One region of the Streptomyces sp. PSU-S4-23 genome, then DNA from elsewhere that is predicted to be linked to it. Evidence: riboswitches for the same ligand, from Rfam matches in the RefSeq annotation. Region 1 holds a riboswitch; each other region holds the start of a gene.
The links. A riboswitch is a leader RNA that binds a small molecule or an ion and turns the genes downstream of it on or off. The one in region 1 is predicted to bind cyclic di-AMP.

Region 1 (2,253 bases):
GGCGCCGACCGCCACGACCGCGTGTGGCCCGCGCAGGTGCTCGGCACGTACTGCCTCGGCGGCACCCTCACCTCCCGCCTGGACCGCGTCCTGCGCGAGGAGAAGGGCTACACCTACGGTGTGCGGGCGTTCGGCCAGGTGCTGCGCTCCGCGCCCGACGGCACCGGTGCCGCGATGCTCGCCATCAGCGGCTCCGTCGACACGCCCAACACCGGCCCGGCGCTCGACGACCTGTGGAAGGTGCTGCGCACCCTCGCCGCCGAGGGGCTGACGGACGCCGAGCGCGATGTCGCCGTGCAGAACCTGGTGGGGGTGGCGCCGCTCAAGTTCGAGACCGCGGCCGCCGTCGCGAGCACGCTCGCCGACCAGGTCGAGCAGCACCTTCCCGACGACTACCAGGCGGCGCTGTATCAGGCGCTCGCCGCCACGGGCACGGTGGAGGCCACGGCCGCGGTCGTGAGCGCCTTCCCGGTGGACCGTCTGGTGACCGTCCTGGTGGGCGACGCGGCGAAGATCGCGGAGCCGGTCAGGGCGCTCGGCATCGGTGAAGTGAGCGTCGTGGCGGCCGAGTAGCACGGCGGGCACGCGCGCGTGCAGCCATGAGGGGACACCCGCGCACGGCAGCGGCGTCCGAGGGGACACGCGCGCACGGCAGCGGCGTCCGAGGGGTCCCGGTGACCACACGGTCACCGGGGCCCTGCCGTCGGGGATTTGTCCGCATTGCCATGGAGGCTGCCCTTCTGCCCTGTGGGATGCGCTACAAATCCCCTGCTCGGTTTGTCGCGGGAATCGGGGCCCGCTTAGCGTCTGTCCGGCTGTCCGTCAGGCAGTAGGCCGCGTCCGCGGCACCGGACAGTCATCGCCGAGTCCCCGTACGGCGCGAGCCAGGGGAGCCGGGGACCCACCGCAGTCCCTGGGGTGAATCGGGCCCTGCCCGTAGGAGACCTTCCTGCTCCGAACCCGTCAGCTAACCCGGTAGGCGAGAGGGAAGGAAAGGACCAGTCACTTCATGGCGTTCACCTGCGCCACCGGGAAGCACCGCCGTCCGAGCCGCGTGAAGCGCACGACCACGAACGCCATGGGCGTCGCGGCGCTCACCACCACCGGTGTCATCGGCACCCTGTCCGCCCCCGCCCTCGCGGCCGGCAACCCGGTCGAGCAGACCGGACTGATGCAGGCCGTCACGCTCGGCGACTCGGTCGCCGAGAAGATCGGCGCCCAGGCCGCCGCCCAGAAGCAGGCCGCCGAGCACAAGAAGGCCGAGGAGGCCGCGCGCAGGAGGGCCGCGGAGACGGCCGCCAAGGAGCGCGCGGCCAAGGAGCGCGCCGCCCGTGAGGCCGAGCGCAGGCGCCTGACCGCGTACGTGGCGCCGGTCTACGGCTCGTACGTCTCCACCGGTTACCGCACCGGCGGCTCCCTGTGGTCCTCCGGCACCCACACCGGCATCGACTTCCACGCCGCCACGGGCACGCCCGTGCACGCGGTCGGCGCCGGTACCGTCGTCGAGGCGGGCTGGGGCGGTGCGTACGGCAATCAGATCGTCATCAGGATGAACGACGGCACCTACACGCAGTACGGCCATCTGTCGTCCATCGGCGTCTCCGTGGGCCAGCGGGTCACCCCCGGCCGGCAGATAGCCCTCTCCGGGGCCACCGGCAACGTGACCGGGCCGCATCTGCACTTCGAGGCCCGTACGAGCCCGGAGTACGGCTCGGACATCAACCCCGTCGCCTACCTCCGGGCGCACGGTGTGAACGTCTGACCGCGCGCCCCGAAACGGGGCGCGGGTGCCCGATGACCCCGGCCGGCGAGCCGGGGTCATCGTCGTTTCCAAGGGCGGCTGTCCAAAAAATATCCATGGATTCCGGCCCGCCGTCGGAAATTCCGGCCCGCTGCAATAGAGTCGGTTGAACAGGCGTCAATCGGCGACGTTTCACGGGGATTAAGGCGGAGGTCGGACATGCGTATTCCGGCACACTCGGTATGCACGGCGATCCGTGATGACATCGTCGCGGGTGTCTACGAGCGGGGCAGCCGGCTCACCGAGGAACTCCTCGCACGTCGCTACGGTGTCTCGCGCGTCCCCGTGCGCGAGGCCCTGCGCACGCTGGAGGCCGAGGGCTTCGTCGTCACCCGCAGGCACGCCGGCGCGTGCGTGGCGGAACCCAGCGAGCGGGAGGCCGCCGACCTCCTGGAGATGCGGATGCTGCTGGAGCCGCTCGGGGCCGCGCGGGCCGCCCAGCGGCGCACCGA
Region 2 (2,253 bases), 1.5 Mb from region 1:
TGCGACGTGGCACCCGACGGGGCGTCGACCCTCGTCACCCGTGGCGTCCTGGACCTGTCCGCACGCCACGGCCGCGACCGGACGGTTCCCTGGACCCCGGGTGCCACGGAGGACGTGACGGTCGAGCTGGGCGGTGTCGGGCACGTCTTCCCGCCCGGCCATCGCATCCGCCTCGCCGTGTCCTCCGTGTACTGGCCGTGGCTGTGGCCGCAACCGGGTTCGGAGGCGGGCCTCGTCCTGGACCCGGCGGGCAGCCGGCTCGAACTTCCCCTGCACACGGCGCAGTCCGGGCCGCCCATCGTGTTCGGGGAACCGGAGCACGCCCGGCCGCTGGGCATCAGCTCCCCCGCCATGCTCGACGAGCCGCGCCCGCCCCGGCTGGTGGTCCGGGACGTGGCGAAGGGCGAGTGGCGCCTCGAACTCGCCCCGTGCCGCGAGGGTGTTCTCGTGTACCCCGACGGTCTCGAGGTCACCGAGGACGCCCGGGAGACGTACACCGTCGAGGACGCGGACGCGTTGACGGCCCGGGCCCGCTCGGACCGGTCGATCCGGATGCACCGCCCGGAGACGGGATGGGACGCCAGGGTGGAGACGCACTCCGGGATCGCCTGCACGGCGGCGGAGTTCGTCGTCTCGGACGAGGTGGTCTGCAGGGACGGGGACGAGGTGGTGTTCCACCGGACATGGGAGACGAGGATTCCCCGCACGGTGACCCCCTCCACCACGCCGGTGAAATGCCCGAATTAGTGGTATTCGGACCACATTTCCTGTGAGCTTCACCACTCGGAGAGCCGATGGCGCGAGCGGATCGCGCCGAACGGATGATCGCTGACCGATTTGCCCGAATTGCTATCTGATTTCCCATATTACCAAATTCCCCAACACGGGGAGGAAGTCAGTGAAATCGGTCACCTCACCCCGACACCACTCTTTTCAGTCATGTAGCCAACTTCCCGTCCACAAAGGGCGCGTTGGCCGCTGAGCTCAAAGCGGATCAACATCGACATTGCAGAATGTCAAGGTCATTTCGACCGGACCATGACTTCTCGCTTGTTCCGGGCATCTCCCCTCGCATACCTTCCTCTCGACCCGAGCGGATCGCCGAATCCTGCCGCCGCTCGAGGGCCCATCCACCGATGACGGCAGGAGCGGGGGACCCAGGTAAGTCGCCGAGCCGGACACCGCGCCGGAACGGCTTGGGGTGAAGCCGTGCCCTCGGGACCGAGGACACGGCCGGGCACCTCCCAGCCCGAACCCGACAGCTCACCTCGCAGGCGCCGGAGAGGAAAACGACATGCCCGCTTTCGCCCTGCCCGTACGCCGTCGGAACGACCGGTCCAAGGCCACCCGCGTCCGCCGCACCCTCGCCGTCGCGGCGACCGCCGCCGCGGTGCTCGCCCTTCCCGTCGTCGGCGCGACGAGCGCCTCGGCCGCCACACCCGCCACCGGAGCGGCGACGGCCACGACCTACCGCGGCGGCAGCCTCGACGGCTGGATACGTCAGTCGCTGACCGTCATGGCGAAGAACGGGATTCCCGGTTCCTACAACGGGATCTACCGCAACGTGATGCGCGAGTCGGCGGGCAACCCGCGGGCCATCAACCTCTGGGACTCCAACGCCGCGAAGGGCATTCCGTCCAAGGGCCTCCTGCAGGTCATCGACCCGACCTTCCGCGCGTACCACGTGCCCGGCACGGCGTACGACCCCTACGACCCGGTCGCGAACATCACGGCCGCCTGCAACTACGCGGCCCACCGGTACGGCTCGATCGACAACGTCAACAGCGCCTACTGAGCCCGAACAGTCTCTCGAGGACGACGGCGATGCCGTCGTCCTCGTTGGACAGGGTGACCTCGTCGGCGACCGCCTTGAGTTCGGGGTGGGCGTTGGCCATGGCGACGCCGTGCGCGGCCCAGTCGAACATGGGGATGTCGTTGGGCATGTCGCCGAAGGCGATGGTCCGCGACGGGCTCAGGCCCAGATGCTCGGCCGCCAGCGCGAGCCCCGTCGCCTTGGTGATGCCGCACGGCTGGAGTTCGACGGTTCCGGGCCCCGACATGGTGACCGTCGCCAGGGACCCGATCGCACCGCGGGCCGCCACCGCCAACTCGTCGTCCGACAAGGTGGGATGGCGCAGCAGCACCTTGCTGATGGGCTCGCACCACAGGTCGTCGCGCCGCTCGACGCGCACCGCGGGCAGCGTGGGGTGCGGCATCCGGTAGCCGGGCTCGATGAGCGTGAGTCCGTCCACC
Region 3 (2,253 bases), 5.7 Mb from region 1:
CGCGGCGGGAGGGCAGCAGGAGCCGTGACGGCCGCGGCGGCCCGGCCCGGGCCCTCAGACACAGGCGGGCCCCGCCACCCGCCCGAAGGCCCCCCGCGGCGGCACGCGGAAGGCGTGGGGCGCGGGCACCGGCCTCGCCGGTGCGGTGGGCGACCGGGACGCCGCGCAGGGTGCCCGGCCCCGGCGGCACCCCCTCCGCACCGGCTGCGGCCCGCCCGGCGGTCACCGGGAGTGTTCCGGCCCGCCCCGGTCCGCTCCCGCTCCGCGATCCCGTGGTGCCGGCAGGACCCCGCGCCCCAGCAGCCAGGGCAGGACGCGCCACAGGCCCACGCAGACGAGGAACGTCCCCGCGCCCGCGGCGATGCCGGCGGCCCGGCCGAGCGACACATCCACCACCAGGAGCACCGAGCCGGTGAGCGCCAGCATCAGTACGCCCATCCCGATCGTTGCGAGACGGGAGGAGACCCGCACGATGACGGGCTTGGCGTTCTGCTGGAAGAGCGAGCGGTGCAGCGCGGCGGGCGCCGTGAACAGGGCCGCGGCCAGCGCGGAGAGGAGCAGCGTCGTGACGTAGATGACGCGCTGGACCGTGTCCAGGGAGGGGAAACGCGGGGTGAAGGCCAGGGTCAGCAGGAACGCGAACAGGATCTGGACCCCGGTCTGGGTGACGCGCAGTTCCTGCAGCAGTTCGGCGAAATTGCGGTCGGCGCGCTCCAGGGGAGTCTCGCGCCGCGCCTGGTGGGGAGCTCGGTCGGCCATGGTGCACGAGTTCCCGTTACGGCCCTGGTCACGCCACGGCGGGGCGACGGCGCAGCGGGCCGTCGCCCCGCCGGCCGCATCAGCTCACCCGTCCGTACCAGACGCTCTTCGTCCAGATCTTCTGGAGCCTGACCACGTCCCCGGTCTTCGGGGAGTGCCAGATCTTTCCCTTCCCGGCGTAGATGCCGACGTGGTAGATGTTCCGGCCCGAGTGGAAGAACACCAGGTCTCCGGCCCTGCGGTGCGAGGACGAGACATGGTGCGTCCTGTTGTACTGCGCCGCGGCCGTGCGGGGCAGTTTCTTGCCCGCCTTCTTGTAGGCGTAGAGCGTGAGCCCGGAGCAGTCGAAGCGGCGTGGTCCGGTGGCACCCCACTTGTACGGGGCACCCTTCTTCGACGCCGCGACCCGGAGGGCCTTCGTGGCCGGTGTCATGGCGGCCGCGTCGGTGGCGACGCCGGGGACAGCGATGCCGCCGCCGACGGCGGCGAGGGTGAGGGCCGAGGCGGTGCCGGCCCGGGTCAGCAGCGACGGGACACGATTGAGCGCAGCCATGCGCAACCCTTCGTCAGCCGCCTGTGAAGGATGACCTGTCGGATTCGGACTGGCGAAGTAGCCCGGCCGCTCGCGCGGCTTCACCCCAAGGACCGTCCGGATCTCTCCGGTGGCCCGCCTTGCCGGGTCCTCCACTCCTGCCGATCCACTCCTGTCGACCGGTCGTCCGGGCGGCGGCAGGATTCGGCGTCCGCCCGGACCGCCCCGCCGCGGTGGCGGGGGCTTGTCGTCAGGAAGGGATCTTCACCTACCAGGGTCCGAAAATCACAATGGAATCGGTGATTTGTGGCGTTACTCACCACTCACTCGTTCGGGTGGACAACCCTCTTTTCGGGGGAAGTTGAGGGCATGAACCAGGCCCCGACCTGCATCGGAGTCCCGCCTTGCGCCCTGTGGGCAGCCGTGTTGTGCGACTCCTGCGGGCCTGGGGCCGGAGCCGTCTCTACTCCGGTCTGGGGTACACCATTTGGCCCGTTTGAGCCGCGCCGGACGGACGGCCGTCCGTCCGGCATGCCTGCGCAGCGGTCTGTCCGGCTCACCCTTCCGGCCCGGGGCGCGAGGCCGTTGTCCGCCGATTCCCCCGGAGGCGCCGGGGGATCGGCTCATTCCGGTCCGGGCGGCAGGGCGACGCGGCCCGTGCGGCGTTCGCCGTCGAGGACGCGCAGGGCGCGGGCGAGGGTCGGGCCGTGCAGTTCGTGCTCCCCGCGCAGGTGCATCTGCGTCAGCGCGTCGCGCAGGGCCGCGGCCTTGCCCACCAGGGCCTGGGCTGCGCGCAGTCCCCGGTAGGTGTCACCCGAGTGTGCCGGGTTGACACGGCCGAGCAGGTCGACGACATCGAGGTAACGGTCGATCAACTCGGCCTCCGCGCGGGTCAGCGCGGGCAGCGGGGGGAGTTCGGGCGGCAGCATCGGTGGCTCACCTCGCGCCGGGCATGGTGCGCG

Region 2: it holds a riboswitch for cyclic di-AMP, as region 1 does, so the genes downstream of both, ACZ79I_RS23125 (transglycosylase SLT domain-containing protein) here and ACZ79I_RS29935 (M23 family metallopeptidase) in region 1, are expected to answer to the same signal.
Region 3: it holds a riboswitch for cyclic di-AMP, as region 1 does, so the genes downstream of both, ACZ79I_RS04995 (C40 family peptidase) here and ACZ79I_RS29935 (M23 family metallopeptidase) in region 1, are expected to answer to the same signal.

The regions. Positions count from the first base shown of each region.
Region 1 covers NZ_JBVMUU010000002.1:6,572,199-6,574,451, forward strand. Annotated here, with positions in the region: gene ACZ79I_RS29930 (M16 family metallopeptidase) at 1-573, shown strand, start outside; cyclic di-AMP (ydaO/yuaA leader) riboswitch at 851-997, shown strand; gene ACZ79I_RS29935 (M23 family metallopeptidase) at 1,010-1,762, shown strand; gene ACZ79I_RS29940 (GntR family transcriptional regulator) at 1,961-2,253, shown strand, end outside.
Region 2 covers NZ_JBVMUU010000002.1:5,044,861-5,047,113, reverse strand. Annotated here, with positions in the region: gene ACZ79I_RS23130 (CocE/NonD family hydrolase) at 1-747, shown strand, start outside; cyclic di-AMP (ydaO/yuaA leader) riboswitch at 1,122-1,292, shown strand; gene ACZ79I_RS23125 (transglycosylase SLT domain-containing protein) at 1,295-1,795, shown strand; gene ACZ79I_RS23120 (HAD family hydrolase) at 1,779-2,253, opposite strand, start outside.
Region 3 covers NZ_JBVMUU010000002.1:921,816-924,068, reverse strand. Annotated here, with positions in the region: gene ACZ79I_RS05005 (ATP-binding protein) at 1-28, shown strand, start outside; gene ACZ79I_RS05000 (DUF6328 family protein) at 223-759, opposite strand; gene ACZ79I_RS04995 (C40 family peptidase) at 839-1,312, opposite strand; cyclic di-AMP (ydaO/yuaA leader) riboswitch at 1,316-1,511, opposite strand; gene ACZ79I_RS04990 (hypothetical protein) at 1,915-2,220, opposite strand; gene ACZ79I_RS04985 (ATP-dependent Clp protease proteolytic subunit) at 2,228-2,253, opposite strand, start outside.